DNA from 2 places in the uncultured Chloroflexus sp. genome. Region 1 is predicted to be linked to the other one. Evidence: riboswitches for the same ligand, from Rfam matches in the RefSeq annotation. Region 1 holds a riboswitch; the other holds the start of a gene.
The links. A riboswitch is a leader RNA that binds a small molecule or an ion and turns the genes downstream of it on or off. The one in region 1 is predicted to bind cobalamin.

Region 1 (8,112 bases):
TGAGTTGACGGGCGGCCCAGCCGGTGAGGAGCAGCCCGGCACCGGCGAGCGGAGCCATCAGCGGAAACGCCGCCGGGCCGGCCCAGAGCCAGCCGATCAACGCACCGGCAAGACTGCTGAGACCGGCCAGCAGTATGAGCATCCGTCCAGTGTCTGGGGTTGCAGCAAGCGTGCGTCCATAACCGCGTGCCTCTAACGCCTCAGCCAATTGCAGCGCCCGTTCGAGGCTGCCGGCCAGTAGCGGCCCGGCCAGCGCCCACCAACTGCGCAGGCCGCCAAAGCGATGACCACGCGCGCGTTGGGCAGCAGTGATGGTTTGGATGGATCGCACTAACCCCGGTGCAAAGGCAATTGCGATCGTGATCGCTAACCCCGCGTGGAAGAGCGATCGCGGCGCTAGTCGCAACAGCCGGTGGTGATCAACCAGTGCATTAAACGCGCCAAAGATCAGCAGTAAGGCCCACAACCCCAACCCGCGCGTCGCTCCCCATGCAAGCGCTTCGGCGGTGATCGGCCCACCCAGCACAATCGCGCCCAGCCAAATCGGCAGTTGCAAAGCGGGTAATGTAACGAGCGCCGTCGCGCCGCGCGGCCCACCCACCGTCACCACGGCGAAGATGATATAACCGAGCCAGAGGATCGCGCCGGCGCGGGCAAAGAGCGTGAAGCTGTGCGCCAGCGGGCGATCGTCGCGCCGGGCTGTAAAGACATACGTCACTGCGAGCATCAACAAGATATGGTAGAGCGGGTGGGGAGCCAGCGTCGCGATCGCAGCAGCGGCGACCAGCCACCAAAGCCATGTGCGGGTGTGCATAGTGAGCCTTTCGTCAAGCGCTAAGACGCAGCGTGAGCAAAGACGCAAGGTGTGGCACCACCAAGGCAAAGCGGATGCGAAGGTGCGTGGCGTTAGAAATGCCAAGGCGCGGTGTGCGCAAAGGCGTACTAAATATCCTTATCTCCTTCGCACCGTTGCCATCATTGTGACCTTGCGTTATCGCGTTCATATTCTTACTGTCAGCACTGCCAATACGACTACTTCACCGATTTCGCACATTGCGCCATAGGTGTCACCGGTAAGACCACCCAAATCGCGCACCCACCAGCGTGCCAGCAGATGCGCGACCGCGAGCACCAACGCCGCAGCGACAATCCCGGCAAGACCGGCGATCAGCCATGCGCTGCCCAACATCAGCACCGACGAGAGCCAGAGATCGCGCTGCTGGACGTGTGAGTTAAACATCCGGCCCAACCCACCTTCACGGGCAGGTGGGAAGCGATAGATGCCGTAGCAATCAGCCCAACGGCCAAGTATCGGCGCTAACAGCAACGCCGGCCATACCACCGTTGCGCCGGCAATAAACGCCACCTTGAGCAAGATGGTCATGATCAGCGCAATCGCTCCCATCGCGCCGATCCGGCTGTCTTTCATAATCTCGAGCTTGCGCTCACGCGAGCGCCAGCTCATCACTGCATCAAACGTATCGCTGACACCATCGAGGTGCATGCCGCCCGTGACAATCCCCCACGTGGCGACGACCAACACTGCCGCCACCAGATCACCCCAAAGCGGGCGGGCAACCGCATCGACGACGACCATTGCACCACCGATGACCAACCCGGCCGCCGGGAACCACGGAATCGCCCGCGCCACGCTCTGCTCGTTCATCGGCGGCAGGCCGGGCAGTGGGATAATGGTGAGAAACCGGATGGCTTCGAGCAGACCATTGGCAGGTCGAGCCGGCGATTCGCTCATAGTCATCCTCCGAGAGGAGGCACGGTATTCACCGTGCGGATAATAATTGACGCGCCGTAGATATCAAGCGCAGTGATGCTACCCAAATCGATCCGCCAGCGCCAGTGTTCAGCGATCGGGATATTACAACAAAAACAGAGCACTAGTTGAATAGGTGTGGCATGGGTCAGCACGAGAACCCGTCCGCCGCGATAGTTTGCCAACAGCTCCTGCCACGCTGCCGCCACCCGCGTCGCCGCCTCAGCCAGACTCTCGCCGCCGGTAGGTCGCCCGTTTATCCCTAACGCCCAACGTGCTTGGGCATCGGTTGGGAAGCGTTGCCCTACTTCACGGTAGGTTAGTCCCTCCCACAAACCCTGATCAACCTCGATCCAGCGCGAGTCTTCACGCAACGGGATGGAACGATGCTGCAGCAGGGCCGCAGCCAACGCGCGCGTGCGCTGGGTAGGGCTGGCGATAGCATGGGTAAAGGGCAACGCGCGCAGCCGATTCGCCGCCGCTGCGTGCTGGCGCAGGCCGTACTCGGTCAGCGGGCTATCGCCACGGCCCAGATACCGGCGAGCACGGTTGGCTTCGGTTTGGCCATGGCGAACGAGCCAGACACTGGTGCGCATTGTGTCGTTAACCCCCTATCCTCTCACTATTGACGGCACGCGCATTGGCGTTGCAGAGAGATAATACGATGTATCGTTGGCTCGATCAGGGAGCCGCATTGCCGTGCGGGGTTACCCTCGACCGGCCCCCCGCCGTCGACCGCCTCCCACCCTTGCCGTATGATCACGCCGCTGTAGGAGCCACACCGCCGTGCGGCTTTCCATTGGTACATCACTATTCGTTAATTCGTTCCTCTCATTCGTTGATTCGTTGCCGCCACAACAATACCGCCGATTAACAACGCCGCCAGCGCCGCAAAGCCCAGCCATTGCCCGGCAGTGCCGGTCGCCGGCGGTGGCGTTGCGGTGGGTGCTGCCGTCGCCGCCGGCGGTGGTGTTGTGGTAGGTGCTGCCGTTGCGGTGGGTGTTGCCGTCGCCGCCGGCGGTGGCGTTGTGGTAGGTGCTGCCGTCGCTGTCGGCGCTATAGTCGCCGCTTCCGCCGCTTCACTCCGGCATACATCGGCGAGTTCCAGATGAGGCGGAACCGCCCCGCCACTGGCATCACCCGGCCCCCATGCCCACCCGTGCAGATCGCCATCGCTCACCCGCACGCTACTCGCACCGAGGTTAGAGTAGCGCCACCCACCCGCTTCGCGCCGGTAGAAGGCCCAATACACCGCCCGACCCTGCTGATCGCGAGCACAGAAACAACTGGTGGCCGGATAATCACACCCTTCGCGCCCAATTTTGCATACCGCTGCGCCAATGCTGCTTTGCTGGCTAATGACCGGCAGGCCACTACGTTCGAGCAGCTCTAATCCGCTGATCGACGGCTCACTAAACTCGACGCACGCAGTAACAACTTCGCCATTGCCAAACCGCACGACTACTCCGGCGCGGTTAACCGCCGGTTGCGCGGCAGCCACGCCAGAGAGAAGCGCGATCGCGATTAAGCCAACAAGTTGAAAAATTCGCTTCATCGCTGTATGGGCACAGCAGCGCTGTGCCCTGCAAGCTATCTTCTCATTATCCTACCTGCGTCCGCCGCAACGCTTGCCCTGCCGCCAACGCCAGCAAGCCAGCCAGCGCCAGCAGCGGCAATAGCGGCTGTGCTTCGCCAGCAGTGCGCGGCAGCGTAGTCGCCGGCGCAATCAGGCTCTGCGCTGCTGGGATCGAGGTCGTCGCCACCGGCAATGCCTTCCCGACCAGCGCCGGAATAGCCTGATAGGTCGCGAGCGCATTATCATCGGGCATCGCATTTTGATAGCGGAACGCACCGCTGCTGTTTTGGAAGGCGGCCAACGCACTGAGTGGCGTCGCGTCGCTTTGCTTCCACGCTGCGCCGCTGGGATCTTCGCCGAGGGCAATGATGGCCATCGTCACCGCTGCCGTCGAGTTAGCATCGCTGGCATTGCCAAACGGCGATGTCTGCGAGTAGGGGAAGCCGCCATCAGGGTTTTGCTGGCCGCGCAGGTAAGCCCGCGCCGCGTTCAGCGCATCAGCGGCGCGGGCCCGGCCAGCCAGCGCCATCACTGCCAACGCCGTGGTGTTCGTATCGCTACCGGTTGCCGCCGTGCCATCAAAGCTCCAGCCGCCGTCGCGCAATTGCAGCGCGATCAGCCGGTCAATCGCCGCCGCTGGCGGTTGCACACCCATTGCCTTGATCGCTAATAATGCGAGCGCATGACCGTACACATCGCTACCGTACTGACCGGTCGTTGCGTTGTACGTTGAACCAAGCTGTTGGGCTAGATTGACCCCGCCGAAGTTGAGCGGATCGCTCTGAGCGGCGACGGCGGCCAATATCAGTTTGGCCGTCGCACCGGCTGATGAGGTGCCGTAGGTGGCTGCCTGCCCGGCGAGGTAGGTCACGGCATTGGCCGACGGTTGCTGACCACCAGCTACGAAAGCGACGATCGCGTCGGCTGTGTCACCCGGCCCAAAACCGGCAAAGCTCCCGTCGGCTTGCTGTTGACTGGCGACCCATTTCAGCGCCGATTCGACCGCCGTGCCCTGCGCAGCGACCGGCAGCCAAGCGGCGATACTCAACACCGTGGCAAGGAATAGTGCAAAAACCCGGCGCATCATGCAGATCCCTTTCGTTCAACAAAACATCACAATCCAACAGATCTATTGCCCCGACAACAAAAACCCCTTCCACGGCTGTGGAAGGGTGCGAAGGCAAGAAAGAACGCCAATCTTGCGCGCGCCTCACCCCCTTTCCAGCGCGGGTGTGATAGCGAACAAGCAGGGACGGGCATTCTGGCTCGTCGCCGATGGCGACCTACAGTAGCGTGGACTGCGCCGGCCTTTGACCGGACTTCCCCCAATTAAGCCCTTCGCTTCCTCCGGGCTCCCTGCTGGCGGGGTTGCTACCCCGCAATTACTTATATTCAATTGCGGCGATAGTACCATAATTGCTACCGTGCGTCAATGGAGTAGAGCTTGGCAATCTCCCTACTACCCTCTCGCTACAAGCGGCTTGCCCGTTTGTAGGCAAGGAGTAGGGAGTCGGGATTGTCAATCTTTCCCCATCTCCCTAACTCCCTCCCCATCACCGCAATTGCGCCAGCACCTCGGCCAACACCGCAATCGCCCGCTCGTATTCAGCCAGCTCGACGTGCTCGTCGGGGGTGTGGTCAAGGCGCGAGTCGCCCGGCCCGTAGGCGACGATCGGGCATTGCCACACCGGCCCGACCACGTTCATATCGGCAGTGCCGGTTTTGTGCAAGAAGGCCGGTTGACCGCCGTGTTGGCGGATAGCACGCACAAAGGCGCTGGCCAGCGGCGTGGTGCGTGAGCTTTGGAAGGCGGGACAGGCCCCTTCAAATCCTACCTCTGCCGGGCCGGCCAGCCTGCGCACGGTCTCGGCTAACTCGTGCGGATCAATGCCGGGTGGGAGGCGCAGACCAACAGTCGCTTCTACCCATTCACTGATTCCGTCGCTGCCACTGCTCACGCGGCGCAACGAGGGGATCAACTGCTCGAACAGTCGCTCACGCCCCGCATTCACATGCTGACAATGTTGTTCAACTGCACGCCAAAAATCAACCATCTGCTCAGGTGCGGCACGCTGTTCACCAGCGCTGTGGGCAGCCGGCTGCTGATACCGGTAGTGCGTCAGCAAGCGTCCTTTATACCCCAGCGTGATCCGATCCCAACCGCTTGGCTCGCCGATCACGCAGAATGCCGGACGATACCGGTCACGGGCGGCATGTGCGCCGCGCGAACTGGCCGCCTCTTCCTCGGTTGCACCGATGATCGCCAGCCGACAGTTAAGCGTGCCGGCCAATTCGGCCCGCCGCGCCGCCCACACAAACGTTGCCAGCGGCCCTTTGGCATCAACCGCGCCTCGTCCGTACAGTTTACCATCCTCGATCCGCACCGGCACCTCGCCCGGCACAGTATCAATATGGCCGAGCAACACCACCAGCGGCCCACTTGTGCCCACATGCCCAACCGCGCTGCCCGACTCATCAACGAATGCTTCCCAGCCAAAAGCCGCCATCTGCTCGACCATCACCTGCACCGCCGCCGCTTCGTGGCCCGATAACGATGGCGTGCGCAAGAGGCGAATGAGAAATTCAACCGCTTCATGCATTATCAAACTCTCCTCAGCGATAACCTAACAGAGGTATTGTTACTCACTACTTCCTCACCCTATGGTATCATGCACGATATATTTGCCGAATCCCCACCTATACTGGAGATAATATGTCCGCATCATTCGTCTTTAACGCCGACCTACGCAGCCTTAAACAGATCCGGCGTTTCATCACTGATGCGGCCAGCAATATCGGCGCTCGCCGGGATAGTATCGACGATGTTGTGTATGCGGCTAATGAGCTGATTTCCAATGCGATTACCTACGGCTATGGCGGCCAAGCTGGCCCCATTTGGGTCGATGTCTGGAACGACGGTGATATGCTGTGTGTGCGCATTTGCGATGCCGCGCCGGCCTTCAACCCGCTCAATGTGCCGCTGCCGCGCAATCTGATCGGGCGCGGCCAGCAACGCGCCGGCGGGTTGGGGTTATTTTTGTCGCGCCATCTGCTCGATGATTTACAATATCGAGTATTGCCTCAGGGTGGAAATGAATTAATACTGGTGAAGTGGAATGCTTTTTAGCGGTAACTGGCCATGATTATCGAGAGCACTATTAGCCAGCGCGAGTTTACGCGCCATGCACTGAGCCGTTATTTTCGCCGGCCGATTTTCTACGTGTTTGCGTTTGTCGCCGCTATCTTGACCGCATTCGTGATCTACGATCCGAGCATCCCGCAAGCGCCAGCCCTGATCGGCGGCTGGATTCCGTTTCTGGTCTACGCCATCACCGGTTTTGTCCTGATCTACCGCCAGAGCCGCAACTGCGATCTACCGATTTACCAGCCAACTCGTTACGAATTGGGACGCGAGACGTTGATCGTCAGCGCACGCAGCGGGCGCAGCGAGATTCCATGGTCGAAGGTGCGCGCGTGGCGCAAGCTTGGCGGTGTTTACGAGCTGCAACTGATCAATGGGCAGGTGTTGCTCATCTCGGCCCGCGCGATTGGCCCCCGCCAAGTAGGCGCTTTCGAGCGCATGCTGCGCAACCGGATCGAGCCCAAGCCAGAGCCGGGGGTGTTCGATGAGCCAGCAGCATGAGATAGATGAGCGCTTACCGCCGTTGGCGCTTGACTCGGCCCAACCGCAGGCGATTTCTCCCACCGATCTAGCCCAGTACCTGCGGCTCGATCAGTGCCGGCGCTATCTGCGCTTGCGCCTGCACGAACGCCGGAAGGAGCTGAGTTGGCTGCCCCGCTACGGTATGTCGCTTCAGCCCCTCCCGCCGATGCTGACCATCGCTGGGCGCCAGTTTGAGCAGGAGATCGAGGCGCAGGTGCGCAAGCGGTTTCCGCAGGCGATTCACTGCGCGCAGCGCCGGCAACAGGGTGTTCCCAACTTTTTGCTGTCTAATCACAATCATATCGTTATTGACCAGTTGCGGCATCTGACGCCCAACACGACCCACGTGCTGTTTCAACCCCGCTTAGCCGCGCGCGTGTACGGCTGGGAGATGAGCGGCGATGTCGATCTGCTGTTGCTATCCTGCGATGATGCCGGCGCTTGCCATGCGATCATTATTGACACCAAAAGTTCGGCGGCAGCCAAGATCGAGCACCGCTTGCAGTTGGCCTGTTACCAACGTCTGCTCGAACAGATAACGGGCGATGCCGGCGTGACGCTGGCTTCCATCCGGCTTGGCGTGCTCTATCGCGGTGAGACACCATCACCGCAGCATACCCCTGCTGAACAGCGGCGGGTGGCCAATGAGCGCCAGCAGGCATCTGATCTCCTCGGTGTGACGATTGCTCAGCTTGAGCTGATTGCCGATCCTGCCCCTTACCTCGCCGAGATTGAGACCCTGCTCGATGGGTCGACATCGATTTTGGCGACTACCGCCACTGCGCCGTTTGCCGAGTTGCCATTTCATCTCACTGCTAAGTGCGATGGCTGCCTCTATAACGAAGTGTGTATGCGCTGGGCTGCCACCCACGATGACCTCTCACTTATCCCGTCGCTCACCGAGCCGGAGAAGGCAGCTTTACGCGCGCACGGTATTACCACCACGAACCAACTGGCTCTGCTCAAAGAGTTCGATGGCGAGCGGTTGATCACGCCGGACAGCCACCGTCCATTGATTAACCAACTGCACAGCCATCCCATATTGGCCCCGCGTCTCGATGAGTTGATTCACCGCGCCCGCGCGTTTCGCCGCTGGCGTGG
Region 2 (8,112 bases), on a different contig from region 1:
TAACATGTCACGGTGCATATCCGGGGCAATTTTTTACATGAGTTGTGAAATCACCACTACCTAGCCGCACACGGCTGTGTCGGCCAAGGCGGTGCGCGGCACGATTCAGCCTATCAATTCCATTGCGTACAGTGCAGTGCGACCGGTGTTGTTTTACCGAACTTATCGGCGAGCCGCGTGATATAATGAGGCAATGCTATGTAAATGATGTGCCATGGAGGATACCTTCTTATATGCAAGGCTATGTTTTGCCTGTTGCCGATGCGCCGGATGATCGGATCGATCTGCGCAGCGATACGGTGACGCTGCCTAGCCCAGCGATGCGGTCAGCGATGGCCAATGCAGCACTGGGTGACGATGTGTACGGCGAGGATCCGACAGTCAATGCGCTAGAGCGTTTAGCTGCTGAGCGGGTTGGCAAAGAGGCGGCAGTGCTGGTTACCAGCGGGACGATGGGCAATCTGGCGGCGCTGTTGGCCTATTGCCAACGCGGCCAGCGGGTGATCCTTGGCAACGAGAGCCATATCTACCATTATGAAGCCGGCGGCGCCAGCGCCTTGGGCGGGTTGGTGTACCATCCGCTTCCGACCGCGGATGATGGCACGATCGATTTAGCAGTGTTGGATGAGGCGGCTACTACGATTGACGATAATCACTTTGCCCCGCCCGGCGTCATCTGTTTAGAAAACACCAATAACCGCCGTGGCGGCGTGGTGCTGGCGCCGGAGTATCTGGCGCAGGTGCATACGCTGGCCCGCGCGCATGGCCTGCCGGTGCATCTCGATGGTGCGCGTATCTTTAATGCGGCGGTAGCGTTGGGCGTACCGGTCACCGAGCTGACGGCGCATGTCGATACAGTGATGTTTTGCCTTTCGAAAGGGTTGGCCGCGCCAGTTGGCTCGCTGGTGGCCGGCCCAGCCGATGTGATTGCCCGCGTGCGCCGCGTGCGCAAGATGCTCGGCGGCGGAATGCGGCAGGCGGGTGTGATTGCTGCGGCGGGCATCGTGGCCCTCACCGAGATGGTAGATCGGTTGGCAGAAGATCATGCCAATGCGCGGTTGCTCGCCGCTGGTCTGGCCGAGTTGCCGGGAGTCCAGATTGATCTCAGCAAAGTGCAAACCAACATTGTGCGCTTCACCTTTTTTCATCCACGCCTGAGCGTAGACGCATTTTTGGCGGCGCTGCGTGCATACGGCATCTTGATGGGAAGCATGAGCAATACGAGCATCCGCGCTGTCACTCACTATGGTATCGAACGGGCGCACATTGAGCGCGTGATCAGCGTCGCGACTGATATCTTGGCGTAGTCTCGCTGCCGGTGGGCGGGTATGAAGGTTGATCTGTCTGGTACATCTGAACTATTTATCCTTTTGTCGCCCAACTGCCAGATGCTCGCTGTAAGTGAGGCGATGCTGCCACTCCTTTCGTATGTTGAGCCGTTGCTGCCTGATCTTGTTCAGGCTGCCGATGGCGCGGATGTCTTTCTAAACGGGTTGCAATATGCGCTACAACGCCAGTTTTTGTGGCAAGCGCCGGGAGTACCGTTCGGTCTGCTGATCACGTTCCGGCAACCGGCGCCAGAGCCGCTGGTTGATCACCGGCTCGGTGAAATGGCGCTCACCCTGTCCAGCAAACTTGAGATGAACCATGTGCTGGAACATGTGGTGCGTTTTGCAATGGATCTCCTCGATGCTGATGCTGGCGCGCTGCCGGTGTACGATCCGGATCACGATCGGTTGTTGTCTGGCCATCTCGTGAATCTGCCGGTTGATCTGGTGACGCCCTTTAAAGAGCCGCGGCGCGGGTTGATGTGGCAGATGATCGAGAATGGGAAGTCGATCCTCATTCCAGACTACGCCAATCATCCAATGGCATTGCCGGAATTAGTGCGTATTGGGGTTTCTTCGCTGCTGGCGACACCGATTATCCATGGCAAGACGCCGTTGGGTATCTTGGCGGTGTATCGTTTCCGTAACAAGCCCTTTCACGAGAGCGATCGCGATCTCTTGCAAGCTATCGCCCACCAGACTGCGATTGCCTTGCAAAGCGCCCGCCTATACCAGCGCGCCATTCGCAATGCCGATGAACGCTACACCCTCTATCAAGCCAGTATTGAGATTGGTGCTACGCTGGATCTCGAACAACTCTATCAGGCAATCCATCGCGCTGTCAACCGGTTAATCTCCCATGCTGGTTTTACCATTGCGCTGTTGAATGACCAGCAGATGGTCGAGTATGTCTATCTGGTAACGACGGCTGGCCGCCAACCAAGGTTGCAACTGCCGCTTACGCAAGGTATTGCTGGCTACGTGCTTCGTTTCGGCGTCTCGCTGCGGCTGTCAGGGGCGCACGCGCTGCCTGAACCGGCGATGCAACCCGCGCTTGAGATCGAAGGCGATCTGGATCATCAATCACTCTTGGCGACGCCGCTCGTGGTTGGTGATCGGATTATTGGCGCATTGCTGGCGTGGCACGATCACCTCGATGCCTATACCATGTCTGATTTGAGCGCACTCGAGATGCTAGCGGCGACGGTGGCGGTTGCGCTGTACAATGCTCTGCGCTTTGCCCATATGCAGACGCTGGCGATGACCGATACGCTTACCGAGTTGGTGAACCGGCGCCATTTTCTGCAACATTTACAACACGAAATCGATCGTTCGCGCCGGTATCATACCCCGGTCAGTATTGCGATGATTGATATTGATCATTTTAAGCAGGTGAACGATACCTACGGCCATCTGGCCGGTGATCATATTTTGCGCGAATTGGCGCGCCGGTGCCGGCAACAACTGCGTGATACCGATATCCTAGCGCGTTATGGCGGCGAAGAGTTTGGTTTGATCTTACCGGAAACACCGTATCATGCGGCGTTGTTAGCGGCTGAACGCTTGTGCCAGACGGTGATGGCTACGCCGTTTCTAGTTGATGAGCAACAGATTACGCTAACGCTCAGCATCGGTGTTGCGACCTTTCAAGCCGTTTCTCATCCTGATCCGTCTTCCCTCATTGCTGATGCCGATCGGGCGCTCTATCTGGCCAAGCAGCGAGGGCGCAACCGTGTCTGCGGCGCACAGGAGCTTTCTACATATGCCGAACCCTGATTTTACCTATGTGCAACGGATTCTGACCAGCCGGGTCTACGATGTGGTGCAAGAAACGCCTCTGCAACCGGCGCCGCTGCTCAGCGCGCGGCTGGGGGCGCAGATTTTCTTTAAGCGCGAAGATCTGTTGCCAATCTTTTCGTTTAAGCTGCGCGGTGCTTATAATCGGATGGCGCATCTGAGTCCCGACGAGAAGGCGCGCGGTGTGATTACCGCTTCTGCCGGGAATCATGCCCAAGGCGTGGCCTATTCTGGTCAGCAACTGGGCATTCGCACCCTCATCGTGATGCCAGTGACCACGCCTGAAATAAAGGTTGCGGCGTGCCGCCGCCGCAACGCCGAGGTGGTGCTCTACGGCGATAGTTACAGTGACGCCGAGGCCCATGCCTATCGTTTGCAGAAGGAATTAGGTCTGACGTTCATCCATCCCTATGACGATCCGCTGGTGATCGCCGGGCAGGGAACGATTGGGCTTGAGATTTCGCAGCAGATGCGGTCCGAACGCTACCGGGTCTTTGTGCCGGTGGGGGGCGGCGGCTTGATCGCCGGTATTGCGATCTTTCTCAAGAGTATTAACCCCAATATCGAAATTATTGCCGTTGAGCCGGACGACTCCGATGCGATGTATCAGAGCGTGCGGGCTGGCTATCGGGTGACGCTCGATCAGGTCGGCATCTTTGTCGATGGCGTGGCGGTGCGGCGTGTCGGCGAGCATACCTTTGCGATTGTGCAACGCTACGTTGATGATTTTGTCCGCGTGACGACCGATGAGGTCTGCGCCGCGATTAAGGATGTGTTTGAAGATACGCGCGCGATTATGGAACCGGCGGGGGCGTTGGCAGTCGCCGGTCTGAAGCGGTACATTGCCGAGTACGGCACCGATCTGCCGGCAGTGGCGTTGACCTGTGGCGCAAATATGAATTTCGACCGCCTGCGCCATGTCGCCGAGCGGGCCGAGATTGGCGAACGACGCGAAGCCCTCTTTGCCGTCACTATCCCCGAACGCCCCGGTTCGTTTAAGCAGTTTTGTCGTACCATTGGGCCGCACAACATTACCGAGTTCAACTATCGTTATGCACCTCGTCCCGATGCGAACGTGTTTGTTGGTGTGCAACTGACCGATGCGCGTCAGCGTCACGAGTTGGCCGAGCGGTTGCGGAATGCCGGCTACACAGTGCTCGATCTGACCAATGATGAGCTGGCAATTATTCATCTGCGCCACATGGTTGGTGGGCGCGCGCCAGAAGCGACCGATGAACGGCTCTTTTCGTTCGAGTTTCCTGAACGTCCGGGGGCGTTGCTCCAGTTTCTCGAGTCACTCGATGCGTCGTGGAATATTAGTCTGTTCCACTACCGCAATCACGGCAGCGCCCATGGCCGGGTGCTGGCGGGGATTCAGGTGCCTGATGCTGACCTCGACCGGTTTTACGCTTCGCTGAGTCGGTTAGGCTATCCGTACCAAGAGCAGAGCGATAATCCGGCGTACCATCTGTTTTTGAAGTGAGACTAGCTTGCGCAGCATTGCGCTTGATAGTGCATCAGCGATTCTGTGTTATAATTGACGCATTATTGCACATACGCAATTCCATACCCATCGCGGTGTCCCGCTAGCCCGGATGCTAGGGCGTAAAGGTGGAAGCTGGTGCAAGTCCAGCGCTGTGCCGCAACTGTAACCGGCCGTTATCGGTCGGAAGCCAGGACGCCTGCCGCGATGTAATGGTTCGTTCAGCCCTTCTCGTGCCAAGGAGGATGAACGGGAGGCGCATACCTGCGCGTCATCGTTTCATAACCCCGGCCAGTGCAAGTGGCTGGGGTTCTTGTTTTAGTTGTAAAGGCGCAACGTATGGAAGATACACCCACAACACCAACTGAGCCGGGTTCATCGCCTGAAGCTGAAGCGCGCCGCAAGGCAGTGCGGGCTAGTCATCAGCCTAAAGGGTTGGTGATCGTCAATACGGGCAATGGAAAAGGCAAAACTACTGCTGCCCTCGGTATTCTGCTGCGTGCGTGGGGGCGCAATATGCGTGTCGGTGGTGTGCAGTTTATCAAACACGAACAGGCTAAGTTTGGTGAGTTGCGCGCGCTTGAGCGCATGGGGATTACCCTGACGCCGCTCGGTGATGGCTTTACGTGGACGAGCCGCAATCTCGATGAGACGCAGGCGCGGGCGTTGCACGGTTGGGAGTTGGCCAAGCAGCAGATTGCCAGCGGCGACTTCGATGTCTTTTTGCTCGATGAGTTTACTTATGTGATGCACTACGGCTGGGTGCCGGCCACTGAGGTGGTGGAGTGGCTGAAGGTGCATAAGCCGCCGATGCTTCATCTGATCATTACTGGCCGCTATGCGCCGCCGGAGTTGATTGAGTATGCCGATCTGGTCACCGAAATGCAGGAAATAAAGCATCCGTTCCGTGATCAGGGTATTCGCGCTCAGCCGGGGATTGAGTATTGAGGGTTTGCGAGCATTGACTGCTGAGGTAGTTTTTTACCGCAGGGGGAAGCGGAGAGCGCAGAGGTTGAGGAAGTTGAATAGCAAGTTCGGTTGTGCGTGTGACCAATGAAGCGCCCCTCCGCGTCCTTTGCGTTCTTGGCGGTAAATTTGGCACTAGCAGCGAGGAACCATGGTCGAATCGCTCAAACGCAATATGGTGCAGCGCCTCGATGGGCGGATGGTCAATGCCGGTGCCCGGCGCGGGATGCTGATCATCTGTGCGACCGGCTGCTGCTGTGGCCACACCGAGCGCGGCTTTGCGCCGGTACCTACTGATCTGTACCATCGCGAATGGGAGCGGCGGCGGCTGCGCAATCGGGTGCATCTGAGCCAAGGCGGTTGTCTTGGGCCATGCCCACTGGCGAATGTGGCCCTTTTGCTGATGGATGGGCGGCCATACTGGTTTCATTCGCTGAACGATCCGGCGCTTATCCCGATTCTGTACGATTTTATTGAGGAGCTACTGGCAGCCGATCATCCGCTGCCGCCACCGTCGGCATTGGCGCCGCACCTGTTCAACGGCTTTAGCTGGGATGGCGTGAGTGCGCCGACCACGATCGCCGAACGACTACCGGCAGTGGTTGGTGATGGCATTCTCGTGCTGAGCCAAGCCGATACTGACTTGCTCGCGCTCGAGCAGGCGCTCGACCTGTTGCCCGACGGCTTTGCGCCGGTGCGGATGGCGCACGTGGGCCGGTTGGCCGAACCGGCGGCGATTGACCGCTTGCTCGAACAGTATCTGCCTGCGGCTGCGATCGTGGTAGCGCGCCTGCACAGTCCGGCAGCATTCGCCTATGGTCTCGAACGGCTGCAACAATGGGCGGCGGCGACGGGCGGCTTCCTACTCTGTGTGCCGGCAGTCGAGCAGGTTGACCCTGATCTGATGGCACGTTCGACAGTTGGCGTGCCGTTGGCGATGCTGGCGAGCGCCTATTTTCAGGCTGGCGGCGCGGCCAATCTTGCCAACGGCTTGCAGTGTCTGAGCGATTACCTGTTGGCGAGCGGGTGGGGCTACGATCCGCCGGTCGAATTGCCGCTCCACGGTATCTACACCCCACCCAAACTACGTCGGCGCGGCAAGGTGGCCCAACCGGCGCTGGCGGCTGATGACGCGCCGGTAGCCGGCCTACTCTTCTACCGCGCCCATTTGCTCAGCGGCAATACCGCCTTTGTCGATGCGCTGATCGCTGGCTTGCAAGCGCACGGCTTGCGCGTGCGCGCAGTCTACACCCATTCGCTCAAAGAGGTGAATACGGCGGGCCTGCCGGTGGCGCTCGATCTGTTGCGCCAAGCCGGGCCGGTTGATGTGATCGTCTCGACGCTCAGCTTTGCGCTTGGCGATAGTGATCCGCATCCATTTGCGCAACTCGATGTGCCGGTCGTGCAGGCGTTGATCAGCAGTACCAGTCGCGAGGTATGGCAGCGCGACGGGCGCGGGTTGGGGCCGCTCGATACGGCGATGAATGTGGCCTTGCCTGAACTTGATGGCCGAATCATTGGCATACCGGTGGCGTTTAAAGCCCAAGCGGGCGAGTCGGCGGCGCGCTCATTGCCCGATCAAGAGCGGATCGAACGGCTGGCCGGCATGGTCTGGCGGTTGACGCAATTGCGGTGCATCCCGAATGCGCAGAAGCGGATCGCGGTCATCTTGACTAACAGTAACGCCAAAGCGCAGCGGATCGGCAATGCGGTCGGCCTTGATGCACCGGCCTCGCTGATGCGCCTGTTTGCCGCCTTGCGCGAGTCTGGCTATATGGTCGGCGATTTGCCGGAAAACGGCGACCGGCTGATCGCCGATCTGATTGCACGCTGCTCGTATGACGAGACGTGGTTGACTACCGAGCAGTTGGCCCAATCGTACCGGATTCCGGTGGCTACCTACCAACGCTGGTTTGCCGAGCTGCCGGCGGAGGTGCAAGCGGCTATGACCCGCCAATGGGGGCCGCCGCCGGGAAGCGCGTATGTGCATAACGGCGCGCTGGCGCTGGCCGGGTTAGAATTCGGCAACGTGTTTGTAGCGCTGCAACCGCCGCGCGGTTACGATATGGATCCCGATGCCATCTACCACCGGCCCGACCTGCCGCCGCCGCACAACTACTACGCGCTCTATCGCTGGCTACGCGACGAATGGCGCGCCGATGCGATCATCCATCTCGGTAAGCACGGCACGCTCGAATGGCTGCCCGGCAAAGGGGTTGGGTTGAGCGCTACCTGCTTTCCCGATCCATTTCTTGCCGATCTGCCCTTGATCTACCCCTTCATCATCAACGATCCCGGTGAAGGTACCCAAGCCAAGCGGCGCGCCCATGCGGTAATCATCGATCACCTCACTCCGCCGATGACCAACGCAGGCGCATATGGCGATTTGGCCGAATTGGCCCAATTGGTCGATGAATACTACCGTATGGAACGGCTCGATCCGAGCAAGCTGCCGCTCTTGCAGCGCCAGATTTGGGAGGTGCTGCAACGCAGCCAGTTGGCTGACGATCTGCGCTATGTGTTACAGGCCGATCACGG

Region 2: it holds a riboswitch for cobalamin, as region 1 does, so the genes downstream of both, cobO (cob(I)yrinic acid a,c-diamide adenosyltransferase) here and Q1A00_RS13690 (prenyltransferase/squalene oxidase repeat-containing protein) in region 1, are expected to answer to the same signal.

What each region holds. Positions count from the first base shown of each region.
Region 1 covers NZ_CALLJH010000039.1:79,119-87,230, reverse strand. Annotated here, with positions in the region: gene Q1A00_RS13710 (energy-coupling factor transporter transmembrane component T) at 1-814, opposite strand, end outside; gene cobS (adenosylcobinamide-GDP ribazoletransferase) at 1,001-1,753, opposite strand; gene Q1A00_RS13700 (histidine phosphatase family protein) at 1,756-2,367, opposite strand; gene Q1A00_RS13695 (hypothetical protein) at 2,589-3,326, opposite strand; gene Q1A00_RS13690 (prenyltransferase/squalene oxidase repeat-containing protein) at 3,373-4,434, opposite strand; cobalamin riboswitch at 4,580-4,721, opposite strand; gene Q1A00_RS13685 ([LysW]-lysine hydrolase) at 4,901-5,947, opposite strand; gene Q1A00_RS13680 (ATP-binding protein) at 6,061-6,474, shown strand; gene Q1A00_RS13675 (YcxB family protein) at 6,487-6,990, shown strand; gene Q1A00_RS13670 (bifunctional RecB family nuclease/DEAD/DEAH box helicase) at 6,974-8,112, shown strand, end outside.
Region 2 covers NZ_CALLJH010000007.1:47,415-55,526, forward strand. Annotated here, with positions in the region: gene ltaE (low-specificity L-threonine aldolase) at 234-1,307, shown strand; gene Q1A00_RS03375 (sensor domain-containing diguanylate cyclase) at 1,329-3,104, shown strand; gene ilvA (threonine ammonia-lyase, biosynthetic) at 3,091-4,608, shown strand; cobalamin riboswitch at 4,685-4,830, shown strand; gene cobO (cob(I)yrinic acid a,c-diamide adenosyltransferase) at 4,948-5,556, shown strand; gene cobN (cobaltochelatase subunit CobN) at 5,726-8,112, shown strand, end outside.